Regions from separate parts of the Exiguobacterium sp. s26 genome, predicted to be linked through region 1. Evidence: riboswitches for the same ligand, from Rfam matches in the RefSeq annotation. Region 1 holds a riboswitch; each other region holds the start of a gene.
The links. A riboswitch is a leader RNA that binds a small molecule or an ion and turns the genes downstream of it on or off. The one in region 1 is predicted to bind thiamine pyrophosphate.
Positions count from the first base shown of each region.

Region 1 (4,162 bases):
GAGAGTGGGTGGTCGTTACGAAACGGTCCAAGCCCGAGCCGGTTCATGATGTCCCCAATCGGACGATTATGGCCATATGCGAGTTCACGTGTCACATCACTCGTGATAAATAGATGAGCCGGAGATTGTGGGACGAGTCCCACTTCTTGATGTTCGCGGGCAAGGCTCTTGAGCCAAGTCGATTTGCCACTGCCGTTTCGACCAAGTACGGCAATGAGATCACCCTCGGCGACGGTCAGCTTGCTCGTTGCTAGGTTGAATGTTTTTCGTTTCAATTGCGGTACGTGAAATAAAATAGTATTTCCTTGTATCACTTCAACCGGAGAGAACGTATAATCCGGGCGGGCAACGAACGGTCCGTCATAGTTGATGCGTCCGTTCACGAGTTCCACTTCTCTGTCGAAGAACCCGCCCCATAGGAAGGGTCGATGCTCGATGACGACAACGTTTACCGTCTGTGCGACGTTGTCGAGCCACTGAACGAAACGGGTTGATGTCTCGGGATCAAGGTGCGCGAGCGGCTCATCGAGCAGTAGCCATTCCGGCTTCCCGATCAAAGCACAGGCGACAGCGATTTGTTGCTTTTCACCACCTGACAGGTCATGAATGACTCGGTCACGATAATCGGTCAACTGCAATTCCGCTAAAATCTTGGCCACACGCGCCATCATCTCGTCCCTCGCCACGGCAAAATTTTCGAGTGTGAAAATCAATTCCTCCTCGACCGTCTGCATGACGAACTGACTGTCAGGATCTTGAAACACCGTTCCGACACGACGATTCACCTCACCAGCTGCATACGTATCATAAGAGCGGTCAAACAAGTGTAATTTGCCTGTCACGATGCCATCGCAGTTATCCGGATACAGACGATTCAACAAAGAGAACAATGTCGATTTTCCCGACCCGCTCGCCCCCGTGATGAGTGTCCTCCCAGCCGTTAATTGAAGCGTGATATCCGTCAATACTTCGCGCTGTTTTTCCGGATAGCGGAATGACAGCTGTTCTGCCTCAACCATGCACACGTCCCTGACGCGCGATGGCATACCCTTCGAGCGCACCCGTCCGAAGCAACAAGTCGCTTAAAATCTTACCTCCCAGACCGGCAATGAGCATCCCGCTCGTCGCTCGTAACGCGAACATCGTCGCCACGTATGTCGGACTGAGGGCAGCGAGTCCACCCATGACGTACGTATACGCGAAACTAGTCGCAGCTGCACCAAATCCGGCCAGCATGAGCACCCAAAGGTCATATCGCTTGTAGCTCGTGACCGCAAACGCTGCTTCAGCACCAAGTCCTTGAATGATCCCGACTAAAATAATACGAGGTCCAATCGCGTTACCAATCATCATCTCAATCGTCGCCGCAAGCACTTCGGACAAGAATGCGGCGCCAGGTCGGCGGATGATATAAGCCGCAATAATCGAGACGATGAACCAAATCCCAAAAATCCATTCGTACGCGATCGGTCCAATCAAGCCAGCCCATAGATTCCCGACATGGACGAACGCCAAATAGACGACAGCGAACACGACCGATAAAATGGCCAACAAGACGATTTCTTTTAACTTCCACGACTTAAGCATGCTGTTGTCCCTCGTGTGACGGGCTGTTCACGCTGAACGTCACCGTCATGACGACGTGGCACGTCTTCGCACGGACCCGGTCGAACGTCGCCTCGTAAAATGAAAACACCGGTTCGATGTCGCCGTGAATGCCCGAGGCGTAATGCATCGAGTCATTGAAGACGCCACGCTCTTTCGCAAAGGCAATTTCTTCGTAGATGATGTCCATATACTTCGCGTCCCCGAGCGGATAGAGGGCGAACTGGGAAGAGACGTACTGGGTCGATACCGGACCGTTCACAGGATCAGTCGTCACGTCGAGCAGGTTGTCTCCTGCCGTGTCGCCTGGGCAGCCGACCGAGAACGTCCCGCTCATCGACATATGTTCCCCGTTCTTCGACGCATGTGACAAGACGGCTTTGGCCACGTCGAACACATGCTCACTGCGTCCCCGGATGACCGTCGAGACGTCATCGGTATGCCGCCAAACGTTTTGCAAGTTCGTCTCTTTCAATGCCCCTTTGATGACACTCACAAAATCAGATGTCATTGGGCTCAGCGTAAAGCGGAATCCGACGATCGGACTCGTACCACATTGGTTGTTCATGTTCTATTCCCCCTTATTGTATGTACACAAAAAAGCCGCATCCATGAGAATGCGGCCACTCGTCCAATGTAATAATCCATTAGAAAAAGTGCCACACTTCCTCACGCCGGTATTACCCGGATCGAGTCATAAGGGATTGGAGCCATGCTCACATCTCAGCCGAAGCACCCCTAGTGTAGTCCAATGTATGCGGTTATCTATGCAACGAGAAGTATAGACGACCGCTCCGAATTTGTAAACGGTTTATGTGAAAGTCACGATACCGTTCCCCGGAAGCGTGTCCTGCAACGTCGTCCAATCGAGCGCCATCTCCTCATCCGTCAACAGACACGCGTCGAGTCCGGCCTCGATGACCGCACGCTCCATCCGCTGCCCGATCAAGACGAGCTCCGTCTGACGGTCCCCGTACGGCTCGACGTAGTCGGCGGCGAGCTCAGGTTCTGCCGTGAACATGAGACTCCGCTCTTCCTCCGGCAGCGTCGCGAGCCAACGTCCCGCGTGTTCGAGCGTCGATGCGTACCCCGCTTGCGAGAACAGGCAGGCGATGTCGTTCCGGGAGGCGATCCATAAGAAACCTTTGGCGCGGACGACTTGATCCGGGAACGCCTCGATCCAGGCGTGGAGCCGCTCCGGATGAAACGGACGGCGGCGGCGATAGACGAACGAACTGATGCCGTATTCCTCCGTCTCTGGTGTGTGTGTCTCGGCCTCTAGTTCTTGAATCCAGCCGGCGGCGTGCATCGCCTGCTCGAAATCGAAAAGATTGACGTCCAACAGCTCCGTCAACTCCACGTTCGCGTAAACTGACGTCAACAGTTTGGCGGTTGGATTGAGCGCCTTCAACAGCCCGGCCATCTCACCGAGTTCTGTCTCGGTCACGCGGTCCGCCTTGTTCAAGACGATGATGTCCGCGAACTCGATTTGGTCGACAAGCAGGTCGACGACCTCGCGGACGTCCGTCTCATCGATGGCCTGCTTCCGTTCATGAAGCGACTCGCCCGAGTTGAAATCTTTCAAGAACCGATACGCATCGACGACCGTCACCATCGCATCGATATAGACACGGCTCGTCAAGTCGATGCCAAGGGCGTCATCGGCGTATGTAAACGTTTGAGCGACCGGAATCGGTTCTGAGATGCCAGATGACTCGATGATAATCCCGTCGAGCTCACGGTCGTTCGTGATGTCCTGTACCGCTTCGAGCAGGTCCTCACGGAGCGTGCAACAGATGCAGCCGTTCGATAGCTCGACCAATTTTTCGTCCGTCCGCGAGAAACCGTTCTGCTCGATCAATCGTTCGTCGATGTTCAACTCGCTCATGTCGTTGACGATGACCGCATATTTCTTGCCGGACCGATTGTTCAACAGATGATTCATCAACGTCGTCTTGCCGCTCCCTAAATAACCGGACAGCACCGTGATTGGAATTCGTTTCATGTATCTTCACTCCTAAATCGTAATCATTACTCTTTAGATAATGACGGGTCACCTTTGTCTTGTCAAGAAAAAACACGCCCGTTCCCGGACGTGTTCCTTTCCCTATTCTTCCAACGCCTTGCGTTCCGCCTCGGAGCGGGGATACGTGTTCGCTTGCCACTCGGCCCGATAAATCGAATCGAGTTGCGTCAGACCGACCTCATCCTCATCCTTATCGGCATCGACACTCGGGGCCTCATCCCAGCGCGGATTCAAATACGTGTGGTCGTCTTCCTGGTTCGAATCCAATAGTTTTTGAATCCCGACCCGGGCCACTGCCGCGAGTGCCAAACCGATGCCTGCACGAACGAGCAATCGCTTCACCATCTCTTTACCTCCTTATCGTCCAAACCGATAGAGCGGCATCCCTTTCACGTCTGTATCGATTTTAAAGACCGACCCCGCGTCCGGATGGGCTTTGAGTGCCTCGTCATCCATTCCTTCACGAGCCGTCGTGATGGCGAGTTGGTTCAAGTCGTCACCGACGAAACAGCACGATGTGACGTTCGGGGC
Region 1 covers NZ_JACSLS010000003.1:283,931-288,092, reverse strand. Annotated here, with positions in the region: gene KNP82_RS06250 (ABC transporter ATP-binding protein) at 1-1,019, opposite strand, end outside; gene KNP82_RS06245 (ECF transporter S component) at 1,012-1,587, opposite strand; gene KNP82_RS06240 (YkoF family thiamine/hydroxymethylpyrimidine-binding protein) at 1,580-2,173, opposite strand; TPP riboswitch at 2,255-2,355, opposite strand; gene KNP82_RS06235 (GTP-binding protein) at 2,417-3,610, opposite strand; gene KNP82_RS06230 (hypothetical protein) at 3,713-3,976, opposite strand; gene KNP82_RS06225 (SMP-30/gluconolactonase/LRE family protein) at 3,989-4,162, opposite strand, start outside.

Region 2 (4,162 bases), on a different contig from region 1:
CGATACAAATGAGCCGTCGTCCGAAGACATCACCGCTTGGACGCGAGAAGATTTTAAGGACGTCTTCGACCAATACGAAAAAGTAGCGCCGCTCTTGACGGCACTCGAGAACGATGGTCTCAAACCGTTCCGCGAGACGTTCGAGCACGTCGTCATCGCCGGCGACGGCATCCAGCATACATACGCCGATATTCATCCGTTCAAACTCGATGACGGCACGTACGCCACCGTCTATGAGAGCGAGAACGGGGACATCGCTAACGGTCCCGAGTCGGTCGCCCCGCTGTTTTGGCAAGAAGCATCGTTCCTTCAATTCGTCGAAGAGATTGAAAAACGGAAATATGGGACGAGTGCCCCACCGACGGACGTCGTTTTGACCGAAGACGAGTTTCAGGCGCTCTATAACCGTCACGCTTATACGTCCGCACTCATCGTCGAGCTCGACGAATGGGGCGTGCAAGTCGCGCGTGACCCGCTCGAGAACGTCATCATCGCTGGGAACGGGGTCAAGGAAGTGAAGGCCGATTTGATCGTCTTTGAGGTCGAGGGTGGCTATGCCATCGTCTATGACCGGGACGGTGAGATCTTCAAAGGGCCGGAGTCGATTGCTCCGCTGTTTTGGAGCGAGACGGATTATGAAAACCTACTCGAGAAACATGAATGACTTATCGGAAGCGTCGTTTCAAGTCCCGGTACTCGAGTAGCAAATTGAGCCATTGCGCCGGCTTATCGCTCGACTCAGCTACATCGTACCGGTATCTCGTCACATACACATGCCACGACAAGGCACGATAGACGCAACCGAGCTCCTCGGCGATCAGTAGATGACGCCAAAGTACGTCCTTGGGTGCGACGCCGCTCCACGCTTCCAAGTAAACCGTACGCATCGTTTGAATCTGTTCATACCAGGCGACCTCGTCTTCTTCCGGCAATAAGTCGTACAGCGCGTTCCAAAACACGCGCACGCTGAAAAACGGATGCGTGACGGTCGCGTCGCCCCAGTCGAGGATACACAAATCATTCGTCCGTTCCCGCCAGAAGATGTTGCCGCCGTGCAAATCACCGTGCTCGAGACTCATCGGCATCCCAATCGCCAGCTCATCGCACATGGCGATCAATTCGTCTTGAAGCGCGAGCATGACCTCGGCTTTGTATTGCTCGAGCCCGACACAGAGCTCAGGCAAATATGTTTGGATTTCATCCTTCAATGTGGCCGGTCGGCGGTCCGGGATGCCGTAAGACAAGTAGGTCTCAATCTGGTCGATCTCTTGTCGCTGCAACTGTGCATATTGGCGCAACGCGGTTTCATATCGACTCACGTCCGGCCGTGCACGTAACACCTCTCCGCTGATGTCTCGCATGAGTAGCCAATTCTGAGCTGAATCGATGGCGATGACGTCGGGGACGAGATTTGGATGCCGCTCGGCCAGAAACGCCGACAATCCGGCCTCGCCGCGGCTGATATCGGTCACCGCTTTGGCGTAGTAACGTTCCTCATTGAGCGCGCCAACAAGCAAGTACGTCAAATCGGTATCTTTGATCACGTGCCACCTCGCATTCTGCACGTTTGCCTCAATCCATCGTTCGAACCGTTCACGAAACGATCGGTCACGCCATGGGATTGCCTGTCTCATCCTGTTCACCCTTTCTTTCATCATCTCCTAGGAGGAAACGATATGGACGTTGTATATTACTCATACCCGGTCGATGCCATCTTGTATATGTACTTAGGGGCGACGGCCGTCGTCAGTCTCACCATCGGGCTGCTCGTTTGGCATCTGTTCAAGCGCCGAGCTGTCGGCTTTTGGACAACGCTCGTTCTCAGCTTTGTCGGGCTGTCGCTCTCGCTCGTCTGGTTTCAAAACGCGTCCGTCGCCGCGTTCATGGGGACACTCCCGTGGCTGATCAATCTCGTCTTCTCCCTTTTGTTGTACGGCCTATTCATCGGCATCATCTATGTCACGTTCCGACCACGAAAGCTCGACCGCGTCAAATGACGGTATGCTATACTCATGTTAATAAACGACCACTAGGGGAGCCTTCGGGCTGAGACGGCATGCGCCGGACCCTTCGAACCTGATCTGGCTCATACCAGCGTAGGGAAGTGGTGTGGGATTCGTCTGTTTTTCCACGCCACTTTTCCACTTGGAGAAGTGGCGTTTTCATTTTGAAAGGAGACTATCTATGCGTATTCAACAACTCACTTGGATGGCGATGCTCGTCGCCATCGCCGTCATCGGTTCCCTGTTCATCTCGATTCCGACCGGTGTCGCCCGTGCCTATCCGATTCAACATATGGTGAACGTCATCGCCGCCGTCACCGTCGGACCGATCGGGGCCGTTCTCGTCGCGTTCGTGACCGGACTCGTCCGTGTCATGACCGGTACTGGGTCGCTCTTGGCCTTTCCCGGAGGTATGATTGGGGCGCTTTTGGCCGGGGTCTTCTATATGAAGACGAACCGCGTAGCCTTCGCCGCATTTGGTGAAGTCATCGGGACCGGCCTCATCGCTTCGCTCGTCGCCGTCCCGTACGCCAAGGTGTTGATGGGGAGCGAGTTCGGGGCGCTGTTCTTCTTCCCAGCCTTCCTTGCCTCGAGTGTGACTGGGGCCGTGCTCGGCTGGATTGTTTTGGCTCGGGTCAAGCAATTGCGACCGCTCACGGTGAAGCGATAAATACTTTCCTTCGATCGATAGGAAATGGTAAAATAAGGATAACATATAGAGGGAGGTCATCTCTTGAATCGATTAACGCTATTGCTTACTGCCACCGCTTGCCTGTTCATGTCCGGTCTCTTGTACACGCTCGAACGGATCGCCACGTTCACCCGCTGGAATGCCCAGATTGCGACGGGTACGTACTCGAGCGAGCCGATGTTCGTCGATGTGTTGCTTCAAAACGTGTTCATCTCGATTTTTGGGGTGGCCGCAATCGTCCTCTTTTTCAAAGCGGGCAGTGCTGTCCAAAATACAACGTCCACAAAAGCAGGGACAGCCGACTCATGACGGCTGTCCCTACTTAACGTGATACACCCAAATCTCTTCCCCGTTTGCCTCATCAATCAGGCCACTGTCGACAAATCCCCCCTTCGCATAGAACCGTTTTGCCGGTTCGTTCATCGGATGCAAACTGAGGATGAGGTCATCGACATCGAAGCGTTCTTGCATCCACTGAATCGCAAGTTGTAAACATGTTGAACCGATACCTTTCCCTTGCTCTGTCACATCGATCATAAATCGATCGAGCCAGATGTAACGCTCCACCTTGTTCTCGGCCCCAATCATCATGAAGCCGACGGGATGATCATCGCGACAAAGTGCATAGCACTGCCACGCATATTTGACATCGGTTTCCATCTCGCGGAGCGATTCGGCGTTTGTTTCGATAAAGCGAGCTTGGTCAGAAGCGACGGTCAAGGCGACAACAGCCTCCCGGTTCGTGTCATCGACAAGTTGAATCGTCAGCGTATCGGCAGCCATCGGCGTACCTCTTCCATGTCCAGTCCGCGCTTCGGCAAGATATAGGCGCTGACCGAGGAGTTGTATAGATACACATAATCGTCCTCCTCGACGACTTCCTTGATTCCTGCCCATGACACACGCGTCTCGCCGAACTCATTTAAATCGCGCAGACCAGTCTCCTCCAAATCCATCGTGTGGGGACCAATCATGCCTTCGTTGCTGCGTTCGTCGATGAGACGCCGCGTCTGCTTCCGGACATGCCGTTCAAAGTATTTCGGATAATACAGGAACCAAAGAATACTCGCGACCCCGTATATGCCATATAGCCACCAGTCCGTCTCTTGGAGCCACGTCGCCAGCACGAAAGCAGCGCCTAAAAAGATAAGTGGTCCGATGATTCGCTGTAAGAGAATCATCCGCTTTCCTGTCTTCGAACGTTTAATATGGCTCAAGTTGAACCGGATATAGTCGTCTTCTGTCAATTCGTATTGGATTTTCATCATCATTCCCTCCTCGGTGTCCTATACGTCTCACGTGAAGAAAAGTTCCGTTCAGAACGTTGATTGGATAAACTAAAAGAAAGGAGTGACATCATGAAACAAATCCACCATCTCTGCATCCAAACGCCCGATTACGAGGCGTCCAAACGATTCTATGAGGCGCTCGGCTTCGAGCTCGTCCAAGAGTCACCCGACTTCCACAC
Region 2 covers NZ_JACSLS010000004.1:339,284-343,445, forward strand. Annotated here, with positions in the region: gene KNP82_RS08875 (hypothetical protein) at 1-664, shown strand, start outside; gene KNP82_RS08880 (aminoglycoside phosphotransferase family protein) at 666-1,634, opposite strand; gene KNP82_RS08885 (hypothetical protein) at 1,677-1,997, shown strand; TPP riboswitch at 2,022-2,120, shown strand; gene thiW (energy coupling factor transporter S component ThiW) at 2,185-2,673, shown strand; gene KNP82_RS08895 (hypothetical protein) at 2,737-3,003, shown strand; gene KNP82_RS08900 (GNAT family N-acetyltransferase) at 3,013-3,477, opposite strand; gene KNP82_RS08905 (YcxB family protein) at 3,459-3,959, opposite strand; gene KNP82_RS08910 (VOC family protein) at 4,053-4,162, shown strand, end outside.
Region 2: it holds a riboswitch for thiamine pyrophosphate, as region 1 does, so the genes downstream of both, thiW (energy coupling factor transporter S component ThiW) here and KNP82_RS06240 (YkoF family thiamine/hydroxymethylpyrimidine-binding protein) in region 1, are expected to answer to the same signal.

Region 3 (4,162 bases), on a different contig from region 1:
TCCGAGCTTTTATACGGACGAGCGGATGACCCGTTTGGTCCGGCCGGTTTCATCGTGCCACCGGTTCATCCGGAAGCGGTCGCCGACAAAGTCGAATGGATGATGGATTACCCGCAGGAACGAATGCGGTTCGGCAAGAACGGACGGGAGCGGGTCCGCCAATATTATCGTCTCCAACAAGTCGTGGACCGCTATAAGGCTATCTATGAAGCGAGGAGGGAACAGTATGGCGGGCATCGGGTTTAAGTTACAGAAGTTGTTCCAAGAAGACTACTATTCGTCCCGGCTGAAGGCGTACACGTTCTCCGGCCTCGTCACATCCGGACCGTGGTTGATTGTCATCTTGGTCGTCGGTACGATTCAATGGTTGGCGTTCCAAATGCCGACGTTGTCGCTCGCCGAACGGACGCTCTTCATGATCTCGGTCTCGTACGCGTTCATCTTCTCGCAAATCTTGTTCAGTTTTCAACAGCTCGTCGTCACCCGATACGTGGCGGACTTGTTTTATGAGAAGAAGGCACATGAGATTTTCCCGGTGTTCACCGGGATGCTCAAAGTGACGATTCTCGCGGCAAGCTTGCTGTATAGTATCTTTTGGCTATTGTCGCCGCTCGATTTTCTGTACAAACTGACGTTGTTCGTTTTATTCATGACGATTAACGTCATCTGGGTCATGTTCTTGTTTTTAAGTGCCGCCAAGTATTATCAAGCGGTGGCCTATAGCTTCCTGCTCGGCGGACTTATCTCGGTCGGGAGCGTCTATGCGATTAGCCGTCTCATGGTCGACCCGTCGAGTCTCGAGCTGTTGCTCGGTTTCACGGTCGGGATGATTGTGACGTTGTTCGGGTTGTTCTTCGCGATGCTCCGGACGTTCCCGCTCCGTTACGCGGTGAAAGAGTTCTCGTACTTCAAGTACTTCGACCGCTATCCAGACTTGTTCGCCATCGGCGTGTTGTACGTGCTCGGGATTTGGGTCACGAATTTCATCATCTGGTTCGGTGAAGGACGTGTCATCATCGCGGACTCGTTCCTGTTCAACCCGTATTATGATACGGCCATCTTTTGGTCCTACTTGACGATTATCCCGACGCAACTGTTGTTCGTCGTTGCCGTCGAGACCCGGTTTTATGAGCGCTACCGTACGTTTTATGGATTGATCAACTACGGCGGGGCACTCCATCAAATCGAGAAGGCAAAACAGACGATGACGTCCGTATTGAAAAATGAGTTGATTCGACTCGCGCGGAGCCAAGGCGTCGTGACGCTGTTCGCCATCCTGATGGCGGGCGCGTTCGTCAGTTGGATTGGCGTCCCGGATGAGATTGGTCAAATCTTTCGGATGACGACGCTCGCGGCGTTCGCGAATGCGATGATTCTCATCTTGACGCTGTTGTTGCTCTATTTCGAGGACCGGCGCGGGGCGTTGTTCGTCAACATCTCGTTCTTCACGTTGAACGCGTTGTTCACGTTACTGCTCTTGCCGCGCGGCATCGATTGGTACGGTGTCGGCTTTGCCGTCAGCACAACGATCACGTTCTTCTTGGCCGGCCTGCGTTTGATTTATTATATGGGCAAAGTCGATTATTACGTGTTCGCCGCGTCGAACCGTCGCAAGCTCGGCACCGAGCGGTTCTCGCAAATGGGGACGTCGTTGAACCGGCGCTTTTCGCGATAAAGGGTTTTCAGTACAGGGAAAGACTGATATGATGTGGTCGTAGACGACCGAATTTCATAATGTTTACCACTAGGGGAGTCGCGTGACGCGGCTGAGATGGACGAGGTCCAGACCCTTTGAACCTGATCTAGTTCACGCTAGCGTAGGGAAGTGGGCGAACCGATTGTTTTCGTACACTTTGTGTAAATCCGACGCCGCTTCCGTTATGGGAGGCGGCGTCTTTTTTGATCACAAAGGAGGAGAAAACATGACATTCACCGCACATCTACGACAAGAGGCCGACACCTTGTTTCAAGCCAGCTTTGACCATCCGTTCGTCCGCGAGCTCGGAACGGGTGAACTCGACGAGGCGAAGTTTCGGCATTACGTCATGCAAGACTCGTATTATTTGAATCAGTTCTCGAAAGTACAGGCGAAAGGCGCGACCCTCGCCCCGAACATGGAAGTGGCGAGCCGCTTTTTGACGCACGCGCTCCATACCATCGAAGCAGAGCATGCGCTGCATCGTGAGTTTTTCACCTTGCTCAACGTGACGGACGCAGAGTGGGCGACGTTCGAGCCGGCTCCGACGGCTTACGCCTATGCGCTCCATATGCAACATGCCGGTCCAACGCTCGGTGATGTGCTCGCGTCGATTTTGCCGTGCTATTGGGTTTATTACGAGATTGGCGAACGCATGAAAGACGCGACACCCGATCATCCGATTTATGCGACGTGGATTGCGACGTACGGGTCGGAATGGTTCCGCGACCTCGTCGAGGAACAGATTGAACGACTCGACGTGCTCGCCGGACAAGCGACAGCGGAAGAACGCTTTCGGTATCAACAGTTGTTCTTGAAGAGTTGTTATTATGAACATGCGTTTTGGGAGATGGCATGGACGCTCGAGTCGTGGGATTTACCGGCGGGGGTGACACGATGAAGCGCGACTTATGGGACAAAGTCAGAGCCGAACGGCCACTCATCCACAACATCACGAATATCGTCGTCGCCAACTTTTCAGCGAACGGGTTGCTCGCCATCGGGGCGGCCCCGGTCATGGCGTCCGCGGTCGAAGAAGTGGCCGAGATGGCGTCTTTAAGCGATGCGCTCGTGCTCAATATCGGTACACTCGATGCAATGACGGAACGTACGATGATTCGAGCCGGACAGGCGGCGAATCAAGCAGGTAGTCCGATCGTCTTCGATCCGGTTGGTGTCGGGGCGACCTCATTTCGGCGCGACGTCGCCCAGGCGATTCTGCAATCTGTCCGTGCGACGGTCATCCGTGGGAATGCCGGAGAAATCGCGACATTGATTGGTCTCGACGCGGCGGCGCGCGGCGTTGACGCTGGGGAAACGCGGGATGATTTGAATCACATCGCGCGTGAAGCGGCTAAGCGCTACAACTGTGTCGTTGCCGTGACCGGAGAGACGGATATCGTCAGTGACGGGGACGTGACGATTGAAATTAAAGGCGGCACCGAAGCGATGGCTCGGACGACAGGGACCGGTTGTTTACTGAGTGCGGTCGTCGGTGCGTTCCTTGCGGTCGAACGGGATGCGGTTACGGCCACGGCGACAGCGCTAGCCGGTTATGCCCGGTGCGGGGAACTCGCTACCGCTTTGACCGACGGGCCGGGTGACTTCCCCGTTCACTTCTTGAATGAGCTCGGCAAGATGACGGCGGTCGAGTTGCCGAGTGACCGCATCGAGGTGGTGTCATGATACGGCAGCAAGTGTTGACGATTGCCGGTTCGGATTCGGGCGGTGGCGCTGGCATTCAAGCTGATTTGAAGACGTTTCAAGAGCTCGGTGTGTTCGGGACGAGTGTTTTGACGGCCGTCACGGCCCAAAATACTCGTGGGGTGCATGGGGTCGAGGCGGTGTCACCGGAACTCGTGACGCAACAACTCGATGCAATCGGTTCAGACTTTACGATTGCGGCGTGCAAGACCGGGATGTTGTTCGATGCGGCGCGCATCGAGGTGGTCGCTGATGGGGTGCGGCGTCACACATTCAATCGGCTCGTCGTTGACCCGGTCATGATTGCAAAAGGCGGGGCCTCGTTGCTTCAGGATTCGTCGGTCCAGGCGCTCAAGACATCCCTCTTGCCGCTCGCGACCGTCGTCACGCCGAACGTGCCGGAAGCGGAAGTGTTGACGGGGATGACGATTCGGACGTTTGAAGACCGGATTAAAGCAGCAGAGCAGATGTTAGCGTACGGTGTCCGTGCCGTCATTTTAAAAGGCGGACATCTCGATGGCGCAACTGCGGACGATTTGGTCATGACGGCGTCAGAGACGTTCCTCCTGTCGGCCCCGCGCATCCAGACGAGTGACACGCATGGGACCGGTTGTACGTTCTCGGCAGCGCTCACGGCGGAACTGGCCAAAGGCCATTCCATCCTCGAGGCGACGGTGACCGCCAAGCGATTCATTCAAAGCGCGATCACGCATGGACTCGATATCGGTGCCGGACATGGACCGACGAATCACTGGGCGTATG
Region 3 covers NZ_JACSLS010000004.1:294,794-298,955, reverse strand. Annotated here, with positions in the region: gene pelF (GT4 family glycosyltransferase PelF) at 1-246, shown strand, start outside; gene pelG (exopolysaccharide Pel transporter PelG) at 227-1,675, shown strand; TPP riboswitch at 1,737-1,841, shown strand; gene tenA (thiaminase II) at 1,923-2,597, shown strand; gene thiM (hydroxyethylthiazole kinase) at 2,594-3,382, shown strand; gene thiD (bifunctional hydroxymethylpyrimidine kinase/phosphomethylpyrimidine kinase) at 3,382-4,162, shown strand, end outside.
Region 3: it holds a riboswitch for thiamine pyrophosphate, as region 1 does, so the genes downstream of both, tenA (thiaminase II) here and KNP82_RS06240 (YkoF family thiamine/hydroxymethylpyrimidine-binding protein) in region 1, are expected to answer to the same signal.